Regions from separate parts of the Glaciimonas sp. OK215 genome, predicted to be linked through region 2. Evidence: predicted binding sites of a transcription regulator. Region 2 holds the regulator's gene; the other holds the start of a gene.
What was found. The regulator FNR, encoded in region 2, switches genes on or off when oxygen is low (the NO sensors DNR and NnrR bind a similar motif). The targets are predictions, from matches to a motif close to TTGATNNNNATCAA.

Region 1 (12,134 bases), 1.3 Mb from region 2:
CATTGCGCCAGCAGTAGCGCCCATGCTGAAACGCGTGCTCAGCGGCCTTCAAAGCCCAGCAACACGTTGACTGCATTCACGCCGATATCGTCCACCATGTAGCCGCCTTCCATGACGAACAGCGTTGGCTTGCCTACGCCGGCAATGCGTTCACCCATGCGCAGGTAATCGTCGCTTTCCAGCTTGAACTGGCTGATGGGATCGTCCTTGAAAGTATCCACGCCGAGCGACACCACGATCGCATCCGGCGCATACGCGGCCAGCCTGCTACAGGCATCGGCCAGCGCGACGCTGTAGGTATCCCAGGCGGTACCGTGCGCTAGCGGATAGTTGTGGTTAAAGCCGACACCGGCGCCGTGGCCTTGCTCGTCCCGATGGCCGAGAAAATACGGATACGAGTTTTTCGGATCGCCATGCAGCGAGATGAACAGCACGTCGGCGCGATCGTAAAAGATGCTTTGCGTACCATTCCCGTGGTGATAATCGACATCGATGACCGCCACCCGTTTGGCCCCCTTGGCAATGAAGCCCTGTGCCGCAATCGCGGCATTGTTCAGATAGCAGTAACCGCCCATGTATTCGGCTGCGGCATGATGTCCCGGCGGGCGGCATAAGGCAAAAGCACTGGCTGCACCGGCGGCTACTGCCTCCATGCCTGTCAACGCAAGGTTGGCGCTGGTTCGGACCGCTTCCCATGTGCCGGCTGTAATCGGCACACCGGCATCCATCGCGTAGAAGCCCAGCTTGCCATCGATATGCTCGGGTTCGATGTCACTGCGCATATCGCGTACCGGCCAGATCAGCGGCAATGCGTCATGCGAGCGCCCAATGGCGCCCCATTCGGCCCATGCATTCTCAAGAAAATTGACATAGCGCGCACTGTGGACGGAACTGTATGAGGAAGACGGATAGTCACGCGGCCCAATGATGTCGCCCAAACCGACAGTCCGAACGCGCGCCAACACCGTGTCGGCGCGGCCCGGCATTTCAACACTGGGTTTCAAGACGCCATCTTTCAGTTCAGTGCCATGATGCAGGCGATGATTATTGCTATATATAGTGAGCATATTGGCAAGACAGAGGAGGTAGAAGTTGGGATTATTATGACGCCGGGGAGATGGAATTACTTTGCTTTATTGGCGCACCAGAAGCTATGATTTGAGCATAACAAACTAAATAATGGCGAAAAATGAGTAGCAAGAAACTAAAATATGATCTGGACGACACTGATCGGACTATCTTGCGTCTTTTGCAGCAGGACGGCACCATGTCCAATCCCAAACTGGCTGAGCATGTTTCGTTAAGCGTTACGCCCTGCTGGCGGAGATTAAGGCGGCTGGAAGAAGACGGCTTCATCACCAGCTACCAGGCGAATCTTGATCGCCGCAAACTCGGCCTGGATGTCTTGGCTTTCGTCCAATTGAGCTTCCTCGTTGTGACGGATGTCTCGACTAAACATTTCGAGGAAGTGATCCTGGCGCATCCGGAAGTGTTGTCCTGCCACAAAGTCACCGGCCAGGCGGATTACTTGCTGCAGGTGGTGGCGGAGGACTTGGATGCCTACAGCGATTTTGTTGAGAATGTGCTGCGCGTCGTGCCCGGAATCAGTTTGATCCACTCAAGCCTCGCGATGCGCGAAATCAAATCATCGAGCCGGCTTCCGATACCCGCTTAGGCACGCGGTGTTGAGCGAACGCTTTTAGCAAAACCAGATGAATGGGGACGATGCACGCATCCCAAGGCTGGTTGCGAAAAAAAATCCCTTGAAATCAAGGGATTTTTTAACAACAAAAAGCATGTTCCAACCTTACGCAGGCTTCGGACCTTTGCGATGCGGCTTGGGTTTAGGCTTGCCGGCATCGGCGCGATTACTAAAATCGCTTTTGCTTTTGAACGGAGGCTTGTCACCCAGCTTTTCGCCCACCCTGCGATCGCCGCCTGTCTTCGGGGCAGCGAAAGGCTTGCTCTTGCCGGCGAACTTGTCGGTTGCCTGTGAACGCTCGCCGGCGTGGCTGATGCGTAGCTGCTGTCCCGCCACCCACACGGTTTTCAGATGTTCAAGAAGCTCTTTCGGCATGCCTTCCGGTAAGTCCAGCGTACTGTGGTCATCGAATATTTCGATGCGGCCGATATATTTGGAGTCCAGGCTGGCCTCGTTGGCAATGGCCCCGACAATATTGCTGGCTTTAACACCGTGCTCATGACCTACTTCGATTCGGAAACTTTCCATACCGACGTCTGCTTTGCGACCGCTGCGCTCCTTCTTGGGCAGATCGGGATGCGCAATTTGATCATTGCGCTCCGGGCGCTCTTTGCGTTCAAATTTATCCGAGCGCTCGCCTGCGCCGTCGCCTGCCTTGCTTGCGGCAAAAGACGCTTTCGTTCCAGCTGATTTAGCGGATACATCCGCATGCTCGCCATCGCGGCTGATGCGTAGCTGCTGCCCTGCTACCCACACAGTTTTGAGATGTTCGAGCTGTTCGGCTGGCATGCTATCCGGCAAATCCAGTACGCTGTAGTCATCAAAGATTTCAATGCGGCCGATATTTTTAGAGTCCAACCCCGCCTCGTTAGCAATCGCACCCACAATATTGCCGGGCTTGACACCGTGTGTATGACCAACTTCAATTCGGTAAGTCCGCATGCCGACATCGGCTGCGCGCTCGACACGCTCTTTCTTGGCGAAAGCAGGACGATCGCTACGCTCCGGGCGCTCACTGCGCTCAAACCTGTCCGAGCGCTCGCCTCTATCGCTACGTTCGGAGCGATCAAACTTACCCGCATGTGCAGGCCTTTCATCCGACCAGGAGGTCGTACTTTGTGGCTCGCGCTGATTTTTATCCAGCAATAGCGGCACACTGCCGCGCGCCATTTTGGCGAGTGCCGCTGCAATTTCAATCGCCGGAATATTATTCTCGCGCTCATATTCTTCAACGATGGATTGAAATTGATCCAGTTCGCCGAGGGACAAAATCTCGCCGATTTGATTTTTGAACTTGGCAATACGCACATCGTTGACGGCTTGAATACTCGGCAATACCAAGGGTGCTACCGGCTGGCGGGTAGCGCGCTCGATGGCCTTGAGCAGATTTTTTTCGCGCGGGGTAATAAATAAAATCGCCTCGCCGCTGCGACCGGCGCGCCCGGTGCGGCCGACACGGTGGGTATAGCTTTCCGGATCGTGGGGCACATCGTAATTGATCACGTGGCTGATGCGTTCCACATCAAGGCCGCGCGCTGCCACGTCGGTGGCGACCAGAATATCAATCCGGCCATCCTTTAGCTGCTGAATGGTGCGTTCGCGTTGTTGCTGTGCGATATCGCCATTAATCGCCGCCGCAGAGAAGCCGCGCGCCTGCAATTTGCTGGCTAATTCTTCGGTGCCCAATTTGGTACGCGAAAAAATGATCATGCCGTCAAACGTTTCGGCTTCCAGGATACGCGTGAGCGCGTCGAGCTTATGCATGCCGCTGACTAACCAGTAGCGCTGACGAATATTGTCGGCAGTGCCGGTTTTGGCTGCAATAGCGACCTCGGCGGGATCGCGTAAATAGGTCTTGGCGATGCGTTTGATCACCGACGGCATGGTGGCGGAGAAGAGTGCCGTCTGGCGTGTTTCCGGGGTTTTCTGCAAGATGTTTTCGACATCGTCGATAAACCCCATGCGCAGCATTTCGTCGGCCTCATCCAGCACCAGCGTTTTGAGTTGCGACAGATCCAGCGTGTTTTTGTCCAGGTGATCGATCACGCGGCCGGGCGTGCCGACGACCACATGTACGCCACGGCGCAATGCCCTGAGCTGCGGCTCATAACTTTGGCCGCCGTAGATAGGCAGCACATGAAAGCCGGGAATATGCGCGGCATAGCGCTGAAAGGCTTCCGCCACCTGGATCGCAAGTTCGCGCGTCGGCGCCAGCACCAGGGCTTGCGGCGAAGTTTGCTTGAGGTCGATGCGGGACAGGATGGGTAGAGCAAAAGCAGCGGTTTTACCGGTGCCGGTTTGCGCCTGGCCAAGTACATCGCGATTGGCTAGCAGGATAGGGATCGTGGCGGCCTGAATCGGCGACGGAGACTCATAGCCGACTTCCTTCAGCACCCGTAACAGCGGCTCGCTGAGGTTTAAATCGGCAAATAACGGAATAGGTATTTCAGACATGTCATAACTCGCAAGTTTGCTCGAATCGCACTATGCGAAACAATGTGCTGCGTAGTTTACTCTGTTGTTGCGCAGGCGGGGCTACTGCCTACAGAGTGACGAGCAACATGCAAGCGGAAAAATACCTGCGCAACCGACAGCTCCGGCACCAACCACGCGACGGAAGCGCGTCTGAACGCGATGGCAAATTTCATGCTCCGGTCATATATGAGGAGTATTGTCGCCTTCTCGTATCAAAAAATATAAAAACCATTGCCTTTAAGGCTGGAGACAGAAATTATGGATTTTGATATTGTGATCGTTCGCGTTCATGACGGCTATCGTGTCGCCCATGGACACCTCCATCTGGCCAGCGCCCTTAACACAGCGAATGAAGCGGTCGCCTATGTGCCGGGCGAGGGAAATGTCAAGGTCGTCAAGACCCGTCGCGGATTTCTTGTGGGCAAAGATAGCCAATGCTACCGGTTCTCGTCAATTGAGAGAAAGCAGTCGCTATCCGCTACGCAACTGCACTATCTTGGCCTTGTAGCCACAACGCGCCACTAAGTTTCGAACGTTTGTGCGGCACTCAAGCTAAATCGCGCAAAAAGTTGACGACACGTTCGCTGGACACCTTGAATCCGTTTGCGAGCAGCTTTTCCGCTTCTTCGACCTTCCCGGCTTGGGTCAGGCTTACTACATTCGATGCGTGGAAATGAAAATGCTTGTGCTCAGCGACAAGTTGCTGGAACGATGTGTACTTGCCCAGCTGCTCTCGCCCCGTCCCGTACAACCATTTCCCAAGCTCGCAGCGGTTATCAAAACAAATAGTTTCCGGACGTAAATCCTCGGTAGATTCGCCTGACAGATAGGCCGTCAATCTGGCTTTCCAGTTTTCATGCGCCGCTATGGCTGCGCGAATATCCAGTTCACGGATGGTGTTGAGCTCAATTTCGGAAACCTTTGTCGGAGCGTTATGCTTTGCGTCGGAACCCGATCCAAAGATATTTTTGAAAAAATTTAACATGATGTGCAGCGGTCCTGTGTTCTGATTTACGGGCAATTAAAGTTGAATTACAACAACATTACTTTAAATCAATTTTATTGGATCGAGGGAAATAATGATGTTTTGACCACAAACTTCAATTACTGGCAGCCTGGACAGAACTTGAAACGTAACGTTACCAAGAGAAATGTAACGAAAGATACGAGAAACATTTCTGGCATTCAGCGTTCGTATAATCGAATCACCCAAACAGCCAGGAATCCATCGTGAAGCTTCCTCTCAGCATCGCTGCGATCATCGCCCGCAAGTTTTCCGTCGTGAAATCTTTCCCAGAGAAATGCCCCGCAAGCATCGACATCGTTCTTAAAAATGCACCGCCGCCGCCAAAGGCGGAAGCGACGCCAAGCCCACGTGCCGGGCTGGTGTGGATTCCCGGATTCTGGAACTATGTCGGCGGCTGGTATGCATGGCAGGCCGGTGGCTGGGAACTGGCCCGGGAAGGACAACACTACGTGCATGCTGAATGGAAGCAATGCGTCGACGGCTGGCAACTTCATCGCGGCCGGTGGCAAGATCTGCCTGGCAAAAAGCACTTGGGCGATGACGATACCAACGCAAATTCCACTTACGATCCACTTGCGGCTTATCGCTGACAGCCGGCAAACGCGATCGACTTGAGCGTCTTAATGCTGAACCAGCTTTCAGCAAAGCCATGCTCACGAAAAATAACAGGCATCGCAACTTCCCATCAGTACGGCGCATTTAGCGCCGCCTGCCGCACTCCCCTTCTTCGCGCCATCGGCAACGCCGATGCGCTTCGTGACGTCCAGCCATTTCAAAGTCAAGTTCCAGACCGCAGCCGATCCGACTGCGCCAACTCTTGAACACAAAAAAGAGCCCGCGAACCTTGCGGTGGCGGGCTGAATCCAAACCTTGGGGGAATTGGAGGAGACGCATTCACTATATCGCACAGCAACATTTGGTCGTCACGCTTTTACACTCTCTTACAGCTGCAACAATATGAAAAAAAACGACACACGTACAAAACCGAGAACCTGTGCAGTTGATTCGCCTCGGTAGCTGCGTGAATTGGTGGTCCCTGCATCATCCGCTACGCCGCTCCCGGTCGATACGTTACTCAGCGCCCGCCAGGCAATATCAAAGCAGGCCGGCTGGCCCCTTTCCTACGTCGTAATGAGTAATCGTCCTACTTCGCGACCTGGATTCAGGGACTATAGTTAATTCTTAATTCGCCTTGAATGCACCGGCACGCGTCTATCCATATACGTGTTCGATGCCGCCGTTGACCACCAAGTAATGATGACGGCCGACATGGAACCCATCTGACAAGTCAAGCAAGAAGCGAATCCACCTGGCAAGGAGATCCAAATGTATATAGGCATCGGAACCATCGTCTTGATTCTCGTATTAGTTCTGCTATTTAGATAGCCAAAGCAGTTACCGGAAGTCTCATCGTGCAGCAGGAGTCCGCCCGGATTCTTGCTGCAACAGCATGCATGACAAGACGCCGTAATAGCCACCGCTGCTGTTCAAGACATCCGGCTGGAAATGGCTGTGCGTGTCCATGTCGTCGACATCCAGCATTAAACAGATCCTTACATCACAATTTATAGTGGATAATTCGCCCCCCAGCCAACAGCAACTCCCTGGCTCACCAATTATTGTCGGAGAATCCCGTGATCATCGAAGCACAACTACCTGCCATAACTGAACTTATTAAAAAAGCATCAATCTTGAGCGACAGCGTTGCTTTTAATGCCTTGTATGCGCTATTCCCGAAGAACACCCCGGCGCAAAAAGTCCATGCAACGCTTGACGCCGCCTGTACCGGCATCGTGGATTACGACCAGGCGATCTACTCGGTTGTCATGGTAAGAAAAGACACCGGCTTGCCTGGCGACGGTTTCTTTGCGACGTTTAGGGCCGTGCGCAATGCCGAGTACACAGCGATTGCCGGCGACACCGCCATCCTGAATTTAACGTTGGCGCAGAAGCAGTTGATGGTGAATGCTGAAAAAGCCAGAGTCTACGCGCACGCGAAAGCCTGATTAACTTCCTCAGCGGACGATATCGCGCAGCACCTGCCGCAAATCATCGGTAATCGGCACAATCGCTAACACCATCAAGGTCGCGGCGAGCGGCGCCGTTGCGATAAACCCGATGTTTTTAAATCCCAGCGCGCCGACAAAACCACCGCTGAAGAACAGGAAAACCAGGGTTGCCAGCAAGCGCAACTTGACCAAATCGGCGCGGACCGCGTATTTGGGGTCGTGCCGGGTACTGTTCCAATAAAACATCTTGCCCAGTTCTATGCCGATATCGGTGACCATCCCGGTCATATGGGTGGTACGAATTTCTGCCTTGGAGATTTTGGTAATAATGGCATTTTGCAAGCCCATGATGAAGCACAGGAGCAGCACCGTAACGGGTACAAATAACCACTTGTGACTTTCCAGATTGCCGCCCAGCAGGCCGAACAATAGTAGCAATGCAGCTTCCAGCATCAGCGGCAGTGCATATTCTCCGTGCAGGTGACGTTTTCTGCCCCAATTAATGCAGATTGCGGAACAAGCGGCACCGAACACGAAAAATAGCAACGATGCCAAACCGGCCAGCATCAGACCGACCGAGCCAAGCGCGAGATGATCGCCCATCGCGGAAATAATCCCGGACATATGCGAGGTATATTGTCCTACTGCCAGAAAGCCGCCGGCGTTGATAGCACCGGCAATAAACGACAGGAAGCACGCCAGATGGCGATTAGCTTGCTGGGTACGCTCTTTTCCGGTCAATTGCCTCAGGTACGGGATCGGCATTTACGCTCCATCATGGTGAGCACGAAGATAACCCGCTGCAATCAAATTACAGCCGGCCGGCAAGAAAGCCAACGCGTACCACAATACCACTTGCGTCAATACTTCCCACGGTAATCCGCCTTCAGCACTGCTTCGCGCACCTTGTCGTAACCCAGGTTAAACAGCAAGGTATACGGCAAGAAAAAGAGAACCAGACCGATATCGAGCAAGAATGCATCGAGCAGACGCATGTCCCACCACCACGCTGCCAGCGGAACCACTGTCACGATCAGTCCCAACTCGAACGAGACCGCATGAACGACGCGCACGCCAAATGTGCGGACCAGATTAAAGTGCCGCGCGATCCGGTCAAACAGCGTATTGAAGACCATGTTCCAGACCATTGCGATCAGTGAAATCATCAAGGTCAGGAGACCGGCAGCGGCCATCGACACGCCCATCAACCATGACAAGGCCGGAGCGCTGAGCATGATTGCCAGCACCTCAAAGGTCAGGGCATGGAAGAAACGTTCAGCGAAAGATTTGTTCCTGCTCATATCAGCTCCTAAGCTTTATTGAAAAACCGATGCTTGCTATTCTCTCCAGTTTTTTGGATACTACAAAAGCAGTAACCATCGGAATTTCCGATATATTGAAATACATCACAAACCTAAGCTGCCGCTCCCATGTCACATTCGTTCGAATCCCTGTTCATGTTTGTCGAAACGGCCGCGCTAGGTTCGTTCTCGGCGGCGGCGCGCAAACTTAACAAACAGCAATCGACTGTCAGCGAAGCCATCGCCAATCTGGAAATTGATCTGGGCCTGACACTGTTCGATCGCAGCACACGCCGGCCGACGCTGACCGAACACGGGAAGGCGATGTTGATTCATGCGCAGCAGGTGCTGGATGCCGGTGACCGGCTATCGCGTTCGGCGCATCGGCTGGCGGATGGTCTGGAGCCGACGCTCACGCTGGTGCTATCCGATACGTATCAGTCGAATCGTTTCGAATCCGTCCTGACGGAATTTGAGCAACGCTACCCCGCACTGGAACTCGAATGCATGATCGCCGAACACACCGACGTGGTGGCCTTGGTACAGGAGGGTCGGGCTCAACTTGGCTTGGTTGGGGCGCAGCCGGACTATCCGCCCGACGTCGGATTCGCGTCCATTTCCGAACGCTCTGAGATTGGACTGTATGTGAGCAAGCGTCATCCTCTGGCAGCGGTTACACACGTGACCACGGAAATGTTGCGCGCTGCACGTGAACTGCGCCTCAACACGTATCTGGACGACATCGTCGAGCGCCGACGCGGCCTCTGCTGGTCGTCGTCCAGCTACCTGCTGTTACTGGAAATGACCGAACTGGGATTCGGCTGGGCTGAGCTGCCGCGCTGGCTGGCGCAACGCTTCGCCGCCGATGGCTTGCTGGAATTGCAAGTGCGAGGCTGGCCCAAAACCGTTCAGGTCGACGCAGTGTGGTCGCGGCGCCATGGGCTGGGGCAGGCTGGCGGCTGGCTGCTGGATACCTTGCTGGCGCCCTAGCAACTCAAACCGCAAAAAACGCAATGCCCGTCACCATTTGAAACATTTCTTCGGACGGCAGTATCGCGGTTTCGACTTATAATGCAACACTGTTGCAGGCTGACGACATCGAACATTATTCAGTGCACTCCTGCGGCAACTCAGCATCAAAAAAAACATGAAAGGCATCATGAAACGAGTACTTTCCGGCTGGGCCGTCAGCGCCCTGCTCTGCACCGCATTCTCCCCCGCGATTGCCCACGAAGCGCATGTCCACGGTGTCGGAAAGCTGGACGTGGCGATAGATGGGTCGCAAGTCAACCTCCACCTGGATACCCCGTTAGCGAACCTGTTAGGGTTCGAACATGCCGCCAAAAGTGTGAAGGATCGTCAGGCCACCCAGCAAATGGGGCGACAACTGCGCGATGCCGGAAAAGTGTTTGTGACAACACCCGCCGCCGAGTGTCGGCCGGCGTCGGTCAAGCTGGTATCCGCCGCGCTTGATCCGGCATTGCTGGGAGAGCCGGCAACACCGGTTGCAACGGACAAACCCGCAGAACCGGGACATGCCGACCTGGATGCCGATTTCGTGTTCCAGTGCGCCCATCCTGAGCGCCTGCAAAGTATCGACGTCAGGCTGTTTACGCAATTCAAGGGTTTTCAGCAAATCGACGTGCAAATGGTTACCTCCAAAAAACAGCTGGCGGCCAAGCTGCTGCCATCAGCCACCCTTATTTCCTGGTAACAATATGAGTTCAGCGTCATGACCGAAGTTGTCATTCATCTACAGGATGTGTCCTTCAGCTGGCCGGGTCAGCCTGCGCCAACCTTGCAAATGGACGCATTCATGGTGGAGCGCCAGGATCAGGTCTTTATCTCCGGACCCAGCGGCAGCGGCAAGAGCACCTTGCTGGCACTGATCGGCGGCATCGTGGTGCCGCAACTCGGAACCATTACGATACTCGGCACCGAACTCCACAGCATTTCCGCTTCGGCGCGCGACCAGTTCCGGGTCGATCACATCGGCTTTGTTTTCCAGCAGTTCAATCTGATTCCGTACTTGTCGATTCTGGACAATGTGCTGCTGCCGTGCCAGTTTTCGCGCTATCGACGGCAACGCGCGCTGACGCAAGGCGCGACCTTGCGCAGCGCTGCCGAGTCGTTGCTGCGCAGTCTCGACCTGGTACCGTCGTTGTGGAGCAAACCCGTGACACAGCTATCGATAGGTCAGCAACAACGGGTTGCCGCCGCCCGTGCGCTGATCGGCCAACCGGAGATCATCGTCGCCGATGAGCCGACCTCGGCACTGGATGCCGACCGCCAGCAAGGCTTTCTGGATCTGGTACAGCGTGAATGCGAACAGGCACGCTCTACCTTGCTGTTCGTCAGTCACGATCAGCGCCTGGCGTCGCATTTCAGTCATCGGCTGGCATTGAATGAACTGAATCATGCCGCACACCTTGAGGATCAGGCATGAACATGTTGATCCGACTGGCCGCGCGCAGCGCCTGGAACCGCCGGTTTACGTTAGGACTGATCCTGCTGGCGATTGCACTATCGACCACCTTGCTGCTGGGAATCGAGCGTATCCGCCACGATGTGCGCGAGAGCTTTTCGCAATCAGTGTCCGGTACCGACCTGGTGGTCGGCGCCCGTACCAGTTCGGTACAGCTGATGCTGTATGCAATCTTTCACATCGGCGGCGCCACCAACAATATCGGCTGGGACAGCGCACAAAAACTGGCGCACAATCCCGCCGTGGCATGGACCATTCCGCTGTCGCTGGGCGACTCGCATCGCGGCTTTCCCGTACTGGCGACCAATGGCGACTATTTCACGCATTTTCATTACGACGACAAGCAAGCGCTGCGTTTCCAGGGCGGCCAGCCGTTTCACGATGTGTTTGACACCGTGCTCGGCGCCGAAGTAGCGCAACAACTGCATTACAAAATCGGTGACAAAATCACCCTCAGTCACGGCAGTGGCGTCCATCTGACCGAGCACGCCGATAAACCGTTCGTGGTCAGCGGGATTCTGGCCGGCACCGGCACGCCGGTCGATCGCACCGTGCACATCGGGCTGGACGCGATGGAAGCGATACATCTCGACTGGGAGGCTGGCGCGCCCATCAAGGGCCTGGTGATTCCATCCGAGCTGGTCAAAAAATTCGACCTGACGCCGAAGACGGTCACCGCCGTGCTGGTCGGTCTGAAGAACCGCGCCAGCGTATTTGCAGTGCAACGCGCCATCGCCGGCGACAAGGACGATCCGCAGATGGCGGTATTGCCGGGCGTGGCGCTGGATGAACTGTGGCAAGTCGTCGGTATCGGCGAAAAAGCCCTGCTGGCCGTCTCGGCCATGGTGGTCGTGGTCGGACTGGCCGGACTGGTATCATCTATCCTTGCCAGTCTTGGCGAACGGCGGCGCGAGTTAGCGATCCTGCGCTCAGTCGGTGCCCACCCGATCGATATCTTTTTCCTGTTGGCGCTGGAAGGCTTTGTCGTCATGCTGATCGGTGTGCTGCTGGGGATCGTGTTATTGAATGTCGCCATCCTGCTGCTGGGGCCGTTGCTATCCTCGCAATTCGGTATCGCGTTGCATCCTGCCCTACCGACCGCTGGAGAGCTGGAGTTACTGCTATGGACCGTGAT
Region 2 (12,134 bases):
TGCGCCGTGCCGTGAAATGGTATCCGCAATGCGGTGGCCAGCGATCCAAGCTTGTAGCTCGGCATGCCCGGGAACACACGACGCGATAATTTCAACGAGCAAATCAGTGCGCTATAGCGCGGCTGCACATCCAGACGCGCACTTTCCGCCAATAAAAACTTGGCGTCAAAACTGGCGTTGTGGGCGGCCAACGCGTCGCCGCCGATAAATCGCAGCAATTCCGGGACAACCTCAGCGACTGGCGGCGCGCTATCGACCATCGCTTGCGAAATACCGGTCAGATGGGTAATGAAAGAAGGTATCCGCACCCCGCAATTCACCAGCGAAACGAAGCGCTCGACGATTTCGCCTTCAACGATCCTGAGGGCTGCGACTTCCGTGATGCGATCACCCATTGCAGGACTCAGCCCGGTGGTCTCGAAATCCAGCATGACTATCGGTTTTTGAAATACGCCCATGGATCCTCGAAATGCATTTTTTTGATGGGCGCATATTACAGCATCACGGTGTAATCGCGACCTTCAACACGCCATCGCGCTGGTTGGCAAATAATTCATATGCCTGTTCGATCTGATCCAGTTTAAAGCGATGCGTGACCATTGCCTGCAAATCCGCCCGGCCCGACGCCACCACATTCAGCAGCCGGCGCATGCGTTCTTTCCCGCCGGGGCACAGGGTGGTGACGATCTTGTGATCGCCCAGACCAGCGGCAAAGGCATCCAGCGGCAAGGAAATCTTGCCGGAATACACGCCAAGGCTGGAGAGCGTGCCACCTGGCTTGAGAGCGCGCAGACAACTTTCAAACGTCTGTTGCGTACCCAACGCTTCGATTGCAACATCGACGCCGCGCCCGTTGGTCAGACGCATGATCTCGGTCAGCGGATCGGTCTTCGTATAGTCGATCGTGACATCGGCACCCAGCTTTTTCGCCACTTCAAGGCGCGCACTCACGCCGTCAACCGCGATGATCAGGCTTGCGCCTTTTAATTTTGCCCCCGCTGTTGCACACAAACCGATCGGCCCCTGTGCAAAAATCACGACCGTGTCACCGATCTTTATCTCCCCGCTTTCCGCCCCGCCGAAACCGGTACTCATGATGTCAGGGCACATCAACACCTGCTCATCCGTGAGTCCGTCCGGAATCGGTTCGAGATTCGACATCGCGTGCGGCACCAGCAGGTATTCCGCCTGAGAGCCGTCTATCGTGTTGCCGAAGCGCCAGCCGCCGGCCGCCTTGCCGCCGCATTGGGACTGATGACCGTCGAGACAAGGATGGCATTGTCCGCACGGGGTAATCGCACCGACGATCACCCGTTGTCCGACCGAATATCCACTCACGCCCGCGCCCAATTCTTCGATCACTCCCACCGGCTCATGACCGATAGTGCGCCCCGCCTCAACCGGATATTCCCCCTTGAGGATATGCACATCGGTGCCGCAGATCGTGGTGGTGGTTATTTTGATTACCGCCTCGCCGGGACCGGCAACCGGTACGGGCTTTTCCTCGAGCGCGATCTTGCCCGGACGGAGGAACACTGCTGCTTTCATGGTACGCATCGCAATTCTCCTGAAAACCTGCATGATGATGTCTGTGCGCACTGCCTCTGTTGCCGCGCCGACACGGGCGATGCCGATCCGCACGGGATTGCCAACTGCAGTATCGACACCTCATTGACGTGGCCGCCACGGCCTTAATGCGACATCAACACCGCTACGGCGGCCTCTTCCAGCACCACACGGGTGGCGCCGCCGAGCAACATCCCCCGCCAGCGCTGATGCGCAACGCAGCCCATCACGATCACGTCGGCAGACAGGTCGGCCGCGAGCGCCAGCAGCGTGTGCCCGGCATCGTCTGCGACCGTGCGCCGAACCAGTTCAACCGTGATGTGGTGGCGAGCCAGATAAGCGGCCATCTCGGCGCCCGACTCTTCACATTGCGGATCCGGACCAGAGGCAGGATTGACGATGGCGAGTTGAACCTGGTTCGCCTGTTTTAGCAATGGCATGGCACTCCTGACTGCGCGCGAAGCCGCCATGCTCCCATTCCATGCAATCAGCACCCGCCCGCCAATGCAGGAGACCGGCCCGGCAGAAGGGACAATCAAGACCGGGCATTCGGCGTTAAGTGTCACGTATTCCGGAAAATCGACCTTCGCAGTCAGGGATTGATCGTCGGTGTCGCTCTGGCCGAGAACGATCAGATCGACATACAGGCCCAGCATGCTGATGGCAGCCGCGGCCTCGTCATCGATCAGCCGCTTTTCATAAGAAGTCACGCCGATTGCGCGCACCAGCGTGTCAAATTTCTCGAGCGCGGCGTGCGCACGCTGCCGCAGCGTGTCCAGATAGTCGGCTTTATAGGACGCCAGATTGCTGCCGTCCCGGCCGGAAAGTAGCGGCCGGTGCAGTGATCGGGATAGCCCTGTGACAGCAACGCCGATGAGGTGGGCATTTTCATGTAACGCCATTTTTGCGGCGACTTCAATCCGCAAGTCAAGATGCGCCGACTTGTCGACATGCACCAGAATGATTTTGTAGGACATCTGAACGCTCCTGCTTTGGTCGAGCCTAATGATCGCGCTTGAATCGATGCATCACCAGCGGTCAGGCCGATGCCTTGTACACGATCACAGGAATGCGGGAATAAGCCAGGACCTTCTGTGTCTCGCTGCCCAACAGCAATTTACTCACGCCCTTTCTGCCATGCGACGCCATGAAAATCACATCGCAGTGGTGCTGCTCGGCGGTCTTGACGATTTCCTGAGCGCACCAGCCCTTTGGACAATAGACTTCGCACGCCACGTCGGCTTGCTTCGCCAGATCCGCGATTTTTTGCACATTTTCTTCCGCTTGCTGCTCGACCGCATCTGTCAGCAAACGCAGATCTTCAGCGCCGCCCATCGTCGAGACCGGGAAATAGGAATAGATTTCGGCAACCGACAAGCCGATGATCTTGCTGCCGTTGCTCTTGGCAAATTCGACTGCCGCCTGAACAGTCTTGTCCGACAGATCGGAGCCGTCGGTCGCCAACAATATGGTCTTGAACATGATGTCCTCAGGTGCGGGAAAAGAATCCGATGAGAAGATCCTATGCCTGTTCTCCTCAGGACTTTTTGACATGGATCAAATGGCACGCAATGCGTGGGCAGCGGCGTTGCGCTGCGTTTGTATGTATTCCGCATTTAGAGTACATTCGCCTTAGCCATCACTACAATGTTGAATAATCACAACAATTACCACTATGAGCCAGCCGCTTTCCTATACCGCGTCGCCAGCCTTGAATGTCGGTGCATTAAAGGCAAGTTGCGCCAATTGCAGCTTGCACCACTTATGCCTTCCCATGGGGCTGGACGATGCGGACATCAACCGGCTCGACCAGGTTGTCGGACGCCGCCGTCGCATCTTGCGAGACGAGGGCCTGTACCGAATGGATGACCCGTTCACAAATCTGTATGCCATCCGGTTTGGGCATTTCAAGACTTATCAGATCAATCCTAGCGGCGAGCAACAGGTCACCGGTTTCCAGATGGCTGGCGAATTGCTGGGCATGGATGCGATCAGCGGCGACCGGCACCAATGCGACGCGGTTGCGCTGGAGGATAGCGAGGTCTGTGAGATTCCGTTCTCGCGCCTGGAAGAGCTGTTCGGCCACATCCCGATGCTGCTGCGTCATTTTCACAGAATCATGAGCCAGGAAATCACGCGCGAGCAGAATGTGATGCTACTACTGGGAAATATGCGCGCGGAACAGCGCTTTGCGGCTTTTCTGGTGAATCTGTCATCGCGCTATGCGGCGCGCGGTTATTCGTCCACCAGTTTCCAGTTGCGGATGTCGCGCGAGGACATCGGCAATTATCTGGGACTGACCATCGAGAGCATTAGCCGGTTGCTGTCCCGGTTCAAGAAGCAGGGCTGGCTCAAAGTCGATAAGCGTGAGCTGCAACTGCTCGATCCGGCGATGTTAAGAGCGCTGGCGGCCGGCACGGAAAACTGCAGCCCGATGTAACGCTTCCACTTCAGAACGGCGGGCCGCGCTCGTCCGGCACGCTGAACAGGTAATGCGTCAGCATGCTCGCCAGCGAACAAAAACTCCAGAAGAAGAAAAAGCCGATCGTGTAGCCGGCTATCGGCGGCAGAGCATGTTGGCCGCCGAGACGTAACAAATCCGCCGGATCGAAGAGCGAAAAAAAACAGCCTTCTGCGACCATCGCCACCAGAAAAGACGGCCAAAGTATATTCATCACGTATCGCAACATGGTCTCCCCTCTTTCATTCGGCGGGCGGTAAATCGGCCTTGAGGGCGATCATCTGCTGCTGCGGCCAGTTCCAGGAGCCGCTCAAACGCCAGTCGCGCCGTTCCCCCTCAACCAAGATCTCCCAGCGGGCCCTTTCCAGCATCGGTAATCCGACGCTGAAATCGCCGTGCGGATTGGGTTGTGCTGCGAGCTGGAGGTCCTTTTCCGGCTGGGTCGGATGCGCCAGATGGAGCAGGATTTTCCTGGCAATGGGCGTACCGAAGCTCCGCAGCGTGCCGTTCAGCTTCCCGCTGGCAGCGTCGTAACGAGCATTCAACGACAATCCCATACCGGTCGCCACACGATCGCGCTGCAAATCCTGATTGATGGCCAGTCCCTGCTTGTAATAGTCGCCCACTACCAGCGCGTCCTGTCGCGAAAATGCCAGCCAGCCGGTATACGTGGCCGCCACGACGACCACGGCCGGGCCCAGCATCAGAAGCCATGGCCACGCCTGGGTGTACCAAGGCCGCGCAGTGTGTAGTCGATCGATTAACGGGGAAGCGGTATGCATGATTTTCTCCTTGGGACCTATTTCGGCACGAAAAATACGGCATTCTCTTGCACCTGCAGGCGCGCATCATCCAGCGCCTTCAGTTCGAACACGATTTTGTTTGAGCCGGGTTTGCCGTTGCTGTGATCGACCCGCACACGCACCGGCACCGCGCGCGAGCTGGCGCCCTCCAGTTCCACTTCATCCGGCGTGGCCAGCGCAATCGACTTGAGCCCCGAGACGGCAATCTTGTAACGGTGCGAGGTTTCCGCCGTGTTCATGATCTGCAGCCGGTACACGTTCTCGATCATGCCGTCTTCCACTTCCCGCCCCATTGCACCGCGGTCGCGAATGACATCGAGCTTGAGCGGGGTACGCATGATCAGCGTGCCAAAGAAGGCCGTTACGATCAGCAGCAGTATGCCGCTATAGATCATCACCCGCGGACGCAGCACGCGCTGCCGCATCTCTTGCAGCGACAGGTGCCCGCTGATCGCATGCTCGGTCGAATAGCGAATCAACCCTGGCGGTGCAGCGATCTTCGTCATGACCAGATTGCAGGCATCGACGCAAGCGGCGCAACCGATGCACTCATACTGCAAGCCTTGCCGGATATCGATGCCGGTGGGGCAAACCTGCACGCACATCGAGCAGTCGATGCAATCGCCCTGCGACCTGGCTGCGGCATCCTGTTTCTTCCCACGCGCGCCACGCGGCTCGCCGCGTTCCTGATCGTAGGTGATGATCAGCGTGTCCTTGTCGAACATCGAACTCTGGAAGCGCGCATACGGACACATGTATTTGCAGACCTGCTCGCGCATCCACCCCGCGTTGCCGTAGGTTGCCAACGCGTAGAACAGAATCCAGAACCATTCCCACGGCCCCAGCGCGACGTTGTGCGCCTCGCGCAACAAGGTTTGCAGCGGTGTGAAGTAGCCGACGAAGGTGCATCCGGTCCAGAGTGCAAGCGCTCCCCACAGCACATGCTTGGCGGTTTTCTTTGAGAGCCGTTCAACCGACCACGGCTGCTGGTCGAGCCGCATGCGTGCGCTGCGCGGCCCCTCGATCTTGCGCTCGATCCACATGAATACTTCTGTATACACCGTTTGCGGACAGGCGAATCCGCACCAGACCCGCCCAGCCAGGGCGGTCACCAGAAACAGGGCATACGCACAGATGATCAGCAGCACCGCAAGATAGATGAAATCCTGCGGCCACAAGACGACCCCGAAAATGTAAAACTTGCGCGCGCCCAGGTCGAACAGCACGGCCTGGCGGCCGTTCCAGTTCAGCCATGGCAAGCCATAGAACACCAGTTGCGTCAGCCACACGCATACCCAGCGCCAGATCGCATAGCGGCCCTTCGCCTCGCGCGGGTAAATCTGCGTGCGCGCGGCGTACATCTTGATGACAGACTCCTGAGGAGCGACGTTATGCATTGGAACTCACAATAAAGCCGGATGAGGGCGAATCATTTCTGGTCGAAATCCGATGTTTCATTCGATAGACTCCATACATAGGCTGCCAGCACATGGACTTTCGCCTCGCCCAGAAAGTCCTTGAATGCAGGCATCGTGTTATCGCGGCCTTTGCGGATGGTTTCCATGATGGTTTCCGCGCTACCGCCATATAACCATATCTTGTCGCTCAGATTCGGAGCGCCCATTGCCTGATTGCCGTGCCCATCCGCGCCGTGGCATCCGGCGCAGCTGCCGAATTTGGCTTTGCCAAATGCTGCCCTGATAGGATCGGAAGCCGGCGACTCCGACAAACTCAATACATAGTGCGCGACATTTTCGACATCCTTGTCCGAGCCGAGCGCCGCCGCCATGGACGGCATCTGGCCGTGGCGCCCGTACAGGATCGTGGTCTGGATCACGTTCGGGTCACCGCCATACAGCCAGTCCTTGTCAGTCAGGTTCGGGAAACCTTTGCCGCCGCGCGCATCCGAACCGTGGCATTGCGCGCAATAAGTCAGGAACAGACGCTCACCGATCGCATGCGCCTGCGGGTCGGCCGCCACTACCTTCAGATCCTGCTGCAAATACCTGGCGAACAGCGGGCCGTATTGGCTATCCGCCTTTTTCAACTCTTCCTGGTAGGCGCCGCTCGACTTCCAGCCCAGCTTGCCGGCGTAGGTGCCGAGCCCCGGGTACAGCACCAGATACCCTAGGGCGAACACGATGGTGATGTAAAACAGCCACATCCACCAGCGCGGCATCGGCGTGTTCAACTCGGTCAGATCGTCATCCCAGACATGGCCGGTCGTTTCGGTTTGAGCGCGTATTGCACCGGGAGCGCCTGATTCTGCCGGCAACCTGACCTTGTGGTGCGACTGCGACCACAGCAGTACGCCGCATCCGAAAATGCTGAGTAGCGTCAATACGGTGATATAGATGCTCCAGAAACCACTTGTGAAATCAGCCATGATGATCCTCCGTGCCCTGCGCTACGACAGCATCATCGTCATCGTCGAACGGTAACCGTGCGGCGGCATCGAAATCGCCGCTGCGCTTGATGCCATACGTCCACCAGAGAATGCCAAGAAATGTCGCCAGGCTGATCACCGTCATGACGATGCTGGCCTGGGTAAAGGTATTGTCGATTGCCATGATCAGTTCCTTGTCTTGATCAAAGTACCGAGTCCTTGCAGGAAGGCGATCAATGCATCCTGCTCGGTTTTGCCAGCCAGGGTACCTGGCGCCTGCCTGATTTCTTCTTCCGAATACGGCACACCCAGCCGCTTCAGCGCGCGCATTTTTGGCAGCACATCCTCCGCAACCAGTGGCGTGGCGGCGAGCCACGGATAGCCCGGCATATTCGATTCCGGCACCACATCGCGCGGGTTATTCAGGTGGGTGCGATGCCACTCGTCGCTATAGCGTCCGCCAACCCGGGCCAGATCCGGGCCAGTCCGCTTCGACCCCCACTGGAACGGGCGGTCATAGACAAATTCGCCTGCCACTGAATAATGTCCGTAGCGCTCGGTCTCGGCACGGAACGGACGAATCATTTGCGAATGACAGCCATAGCAGCCTTCGCGAATGTAAATGTCGCGTCCGACCAGCCGCAATGGAGAGTATGGCTTGAGCCCTGTGATCGGCTCGGTTGTCGATTTCTGAAAGAACAGCGGCACGATTTCAACCAGGCCGCCGACGCTCACGACCAGCAGCACCAGCGCAATCAGGAGCCAGGGATTCTTTTCGATCCACTCATGGGAAAATTTCATGGTTGACTCCTGGTATCAAGCGGGTGTGGGTAACAGCGAGGGAATACGTGCCTCGACTGCGACCCCGTCACGCATTGTCATGAACGTGTTGTAGGCCATCAGCAGCATGCCGGAGAGGTACAGCAAGCCGCCGCTGAAGCGGATCACGTAGTAGGGAAAGGTCGCCTTGACGCCTTCGACGAAGGTGTATGTCAGCGTCCCGTCCGGGTTGACTGCCCGCCACATCAAGCCCTGCATCACCCCGGCGATCCACATCGAGGTGATGTACAGCACGATACCGATCGTCGCCACCCAAAAATGGGTCTCGATCAAACTCGTACTCCACATCTCTTTTTTGCCCGACAAACGGGGAATCAGGTAATACATCGAGCCCATCGTGATGAAGCCGACCCAGCCCAGCGTGCCGGAATGAACATGGGCAATACCCCAGTCGGTGTAATGCGACAGCGAATTGACGGTCTTGATCGCCATCATCGGACCTTCAAAGGTCGCCATGCCGTAGAACGACAAGGACACGATCATGAATTTCAGTATCGGGTCGGAGCGCAGTTTGTGCCATGCGCCGGACAACGTCATCATGCCGTTGATCATGCCGCCCCAGGATGGCGCCAGCAGGATCAGCGAGAACACCATCCCGATCGATTGCGTCCAGTCCGGCAACGCCGTGTAGTGCAGATGATGCGGACCGGCCCACATGTAGGTAAAAATCAGCGCCCAGAAGTGGACGATCGACAAGCGATAGGAATATACCGGACGTTCCGCCTGCTTCGGAATGAAGTAATACACCATGCCGAGATAGCCCGCCGTCAGGATAAATCCGACCGCGTTGTGGCCATACCACCACTGGATCATCGCGTCCTGCACACCGGCATAGGCGGAATACGATTTCCACATCGATGCCGGCATGCTGGCGCCGTTGACGACGTGCAGCAAGGTAACCGCGATGATGTAGGCGCCGAAAAACCAGTTCGCCACATAGATATGCTTGACCTTGCGCTTGACCAGCGTACCGAAAAACACCACGGCATACGCCACCCACACAATGGCGATCAGGATCGTGATCGGCCATTCAAGTTCCGCATACTCTTTGCCGCGCGTGAAACCCATCGGCAGCGTGATCACCGCTGCGACCAGCACCAGTTGCCAACCCCAGAACGTGAAAGCGGCCAATTTATCCGAGAACAGCCGTACCTGGCAGGTGCGCTGCACGACGTAATACGAAGTCGCGAACAGGCCGCATACGCCGAATGCAAAAATGACGGCATTCGTATGCAAGGGCCGCAGGCGTCCGTAGGTCAGCCAGGGAATATCGAAATTGAGTGCCGGCCACGCCAGTTGTGCGGCAATGAAGACGCCAACCAGCATGCCGATCACACCCCAGACGATCGTTGCGATGGTGAACTGCTTGACGACCTTGTAGTTGTAGTTCAGTTCTGTGCCCACAGATAAGCTCCCGGAAAATGCAACGATGACGCTGGGAGAGTAAAAGGATGGCCGCTTAAATTCCTTGATATGAATCAAATTCGCCGGCATCAATCAATCTTCAGACGGAGTTTCCGTATTTTCGGCTTGATCGTCGTCCTGCAAAATGCGCCAGGCCGGGCCGACCATATCGTCAAATTGACCGCCGTCCGACATCTTGAAAAACACCCAGATCGCAAGGAATACGATGCCGATGCTAAGCGGAATGAGCAAGAATAATGCTTCCATATTGGACCGCTCTACCCTCTCTGCAGCGCTTTCGCGGAAGCGGGAAATACGGCTGGCGGCAGGCCGGCGTCTGCGTGCGCACGCGCGATGCGGCGCAAGCGCAATGCATTGACGACCACGACTGCGGAGCTGACAGACATGCCGATTCCGGAGAGCCATGGATTGAGCAATCCCAGCGCGGCGGCAGGTATCGCCAGCAGGTTATACAGCATGGCCCACGCCAGATTCTGGCGCATCACGGAAATCGTCTGCGACGCCGTTTCTTCCACCTCGCATAGAGAAGACAGGCGGCCGGACAGCAACACGCAGTCGGCATGCGTTTGCGCCAGGGCCGTCCCGCCGCCCATGGCAAACGACACATCCGCAGCGCGCAATACTGCCGCATCGTTGATGCCGTCACCGACCATCGCGACGATGGCGCCATCGCGTTGCAAGGCTTGCACGAACGCGAGCTTCTGATCGGGCAGATATTCACCTAGCGCAGTCCCAATCCCGAGTTCGTCGGCAACCCGCCGTGTGACGGCTTGCTGATCTCCGCTTAACAGGATGACGGTTTTTCCTCGCTCCTGGAAATTCCTGATGACCTGGCGTGCGTCGTTGCGCAAGCCGTCGGCCAGGTCGAAACGCGCAAGCCAGGCGGCGCTGGTGCCAAGATAGATGGAAGTCACATCCGGCGCTGCTGTCTGGGGAAGGGGGCAGTTGGCCAAGGTCTGGACGAATGCGGCGCAACCCAGGCGGTAAGGTACGCCATCTAATGTGCCTTCCAGTCCCTGGCCGACAACATGCTGCAGGTCGCAGACCGACCCGGCTGCAAACTTCCACAAATCGTTCTCATGCGCCACCACGATCGCTCCCCCCAGAGGATGCGCGCTGGACGCCTCCAGCGCCGCAGCGACATGCAGGCACCACGCCGGTAACGCTGCACCCAGCGCTTCTATGTGCAGCAGCAGCGGCTTGCCGACAGTCAGCGTGCCGGTCTTGTCAAAGATGATGTGCGTGGCGCGCTGCAGCGTCTCCAGGACATGCGGCTGCACGATCAGGATGCCGCTCCGCAGCAACCGGTCTGTCGCGGCCGCCAATGCGGTGGGGGTCGCCAGCGACAATGCACAGGGACAGGACACCACCAATACCGCAATGGCAATCGGCCATGCACGCGCCGGATCGATCCATTCCCACACGATGAAGACCGTCAGCGCGAACAGCAGCAGTAGCGTGACGAACCATGCCGCCACCTGGTCCGCCCACAGCGCCAGTTGCGGCTTGCCCTGCCCTGCCCGCTCGATCAATTTCATCAGCACCGACAAGGTACTGTCGCCCGCCGGCCGTGTGATGCGCAGCACGATCGGCTGGGTCGCATTCACTGCGCCGCCGGGCAGGTCGGCGCCAACCGTCTTGCGCTGCGCCTGGCTTTCTCCCGTCAGCAATGAAACGTCGACAGCGGTATCGCCTTCAAGAATGATGCCGTCGGCGGCAATCGCTTCTCCCGGCTTGACCAGGATGACGTCGCCCTCGCACAATTGGGCAGCCGCTATCAGCTCGGTATCGCGACGGGCGGGATAGCCCGGCATGCTCCACGCCGAGGCCGGCAATGCATGCTGCAAATTATCCAGCGCCGAAGCCGCCTTGCGCCGCGCGACGAGTTCCAGATAGCGACTGCATAACAACAAGAAAATAAACATCGTGATCGAGTCGAAATACACATCGCCATAGCCGCGCCAGGTAGCGGCCACGCTGGCGCCGAAAGCAGCCGCGATGCCGAGCGCAACCGGCACATCCATGCCCAGCATGCGATGCTTCAGATTAAGCCATGCCCCCCTGAAGAAGGGTTGCGCCGAATAAGCTACTGCAGGCAAGGTCAGCAACAGCCCCGCCCAGCGCATCAGGCTGGTCATATTGCCGTCCATCGTGCCATCGGTCGCCAGATACACCGGGAACGCATACATCATCACCTGCATCATCGACAATCCGGCAATGAACAGCTGGCGAAACAGTATTTTCCTGGCCCGGCCCAATTGCTCGCCATGCCTGAGCGGATCGAACGGATAGGCGGTATAGCCGATTTCGCGCAGCGATTTCAGTATGTCGCTCGGCTTGCACGCCTCTCGGGCCCAACCCACGTGGAGTCGTTCGGTGGAGACATTCACAGCGGCGCTTTGCACGCCTGGCAAGCGCGCCAGGCGCCGCTCGATCAGCCACACGCAAGCCGCGCAACGGATGCCCTCTATCGAAAACGTCGCCTCGCATGTTCCGGCATCGGCATCGCCGACAAATTGGCCCGCGATTTCTTGCCTGTCGTACAACTGGAGTTCCGGTGGAATCAGCGCCTCTTGCCCGGTCGTCGCGGAAAATCCGGTGCGGGTGTTGTAATAATCGCTGAAGCCGTAATCGACGATGCTTTGCGCCACTG

Region 1: a site for FNR is predicted at 5,221-5,234, ahead of AC3CHX_RS17840 (CZB domain-containing protein). Genes of this name have one in related genera too.

Annotation. Positions count from the first base shown of each region.
Region 1 is NZ_CM173544.1:3,874,263-3,886,396, forward strand. Features, by position in the region: gene AC3CHX_RS17820 (histone deacetylase family protein) at 39-1,067, opposite strand; gene AC3CHX_RS17825 (Lrp/AsnC family transcriptional regulator) at 1,190-1,675, shown strand; gene AC3CHX_RS17830 (DEAD/DEAH box helicase) at 1,808-4,156, opposite strand; gene AC3CHX_RS17835 (hypothetical protein) at 4,436-4,702, shown strand; gene AC3CHX_RS17840 (CZB domain-containing protein) at 4,725-5,162, opposite strand; gene AC3CHX_RS17845 (YXWGXW repeat-containing protein) at 5,408-5,794, shown strand; gene AC3CHX_RS17850 (hypothetical protein) at 5,858-5,980, opposite strand; gene AC3CHX_RS17855 (hypothetical protein) at 6,612-6,746, opposite strand; gene AC3CHX_RS17860 (hypothetical protein) at 6,896-7,210, shown strand; partial or broken gene AC3CHX_RS17865 (YoaK family protein) at 7,247-7,978, opposite strand; gene AC3CHX_RS17870 (multidrug/biocide efflux PACE transporter) at 8,074-8,514, opposite strand; gene AC3CHX_RS17875 (LysR family transcriptional regulator) at 8,644-9,504, shown strand; gene AC3CHX_RS17880 (DUF2796 domain-containing protein) at 9,674-10,228, shown strand; gene AC3CHX_RS17885 (ABC transporter ATP-binding protein) at 10,247-10,960, shown strand; gene AC3CHX_RS17890 (ABC transporter permease) at 10,957-12,134, shown strand, end outside.
Region 2 is NZ_CM173544.1:2,602,353-2,614,486, forward strand. Features, by position in the region: gene AC3CHX_RS11735 (3'-5' exonuclease) at 1-458, opposite strand, end outside; gene AC3CHX_RS11740 (NAD(P)-dependent alcohol dehydrogenase) at 502-1,557, opposite strand; gene AC3CHX_RS11745 (universal stress protein) at 1,692-2,543, opposite strand; gene AC3CHX_RS11750 (universal stress protein) at 2,605-3,048, opposite strand; gene fnr (fumarate/nitrate reduction transcriptional regulator Fnr) at 3,242-4,006, shown strand; gene AC3CHX_RS11760 (hypothetical protein) at 4,017-4,241, opposite strand; gene AC3CHX_RS11765 (FixH family protein) at 4,270-4,809, opposite strand; gene ccoG (cytochrome c oxidase accessory protein CcoG) at 4,827-6,227, opposite strand; gene ccoP (cytochrome-c oxidase, cbb3-type subunit III) at 6,260-7,216, opposite strand; gene AC3CHX_RS11780 (cbb3-type cytochrome oxidase subunit 3) at 7,209-7,400, opposite strand; gene ccoO (cytochrome-c oxidase, cbb3-type subunit II) at 7,403-8,017, opposite strand; gene ccoN (cytochrome-c oxidase, cbb3-type subunit I) at 8,033-9,460, opposite strand; gene ccoS (cbb3-type cytochrome oxidase assembly protein CcoS) at 9,554-9,727, opposite strand; gene AC3CHX_RS11800 (heavy metal translocating P-type ATPase) at 9,739-12,134, opposite strand, start outside.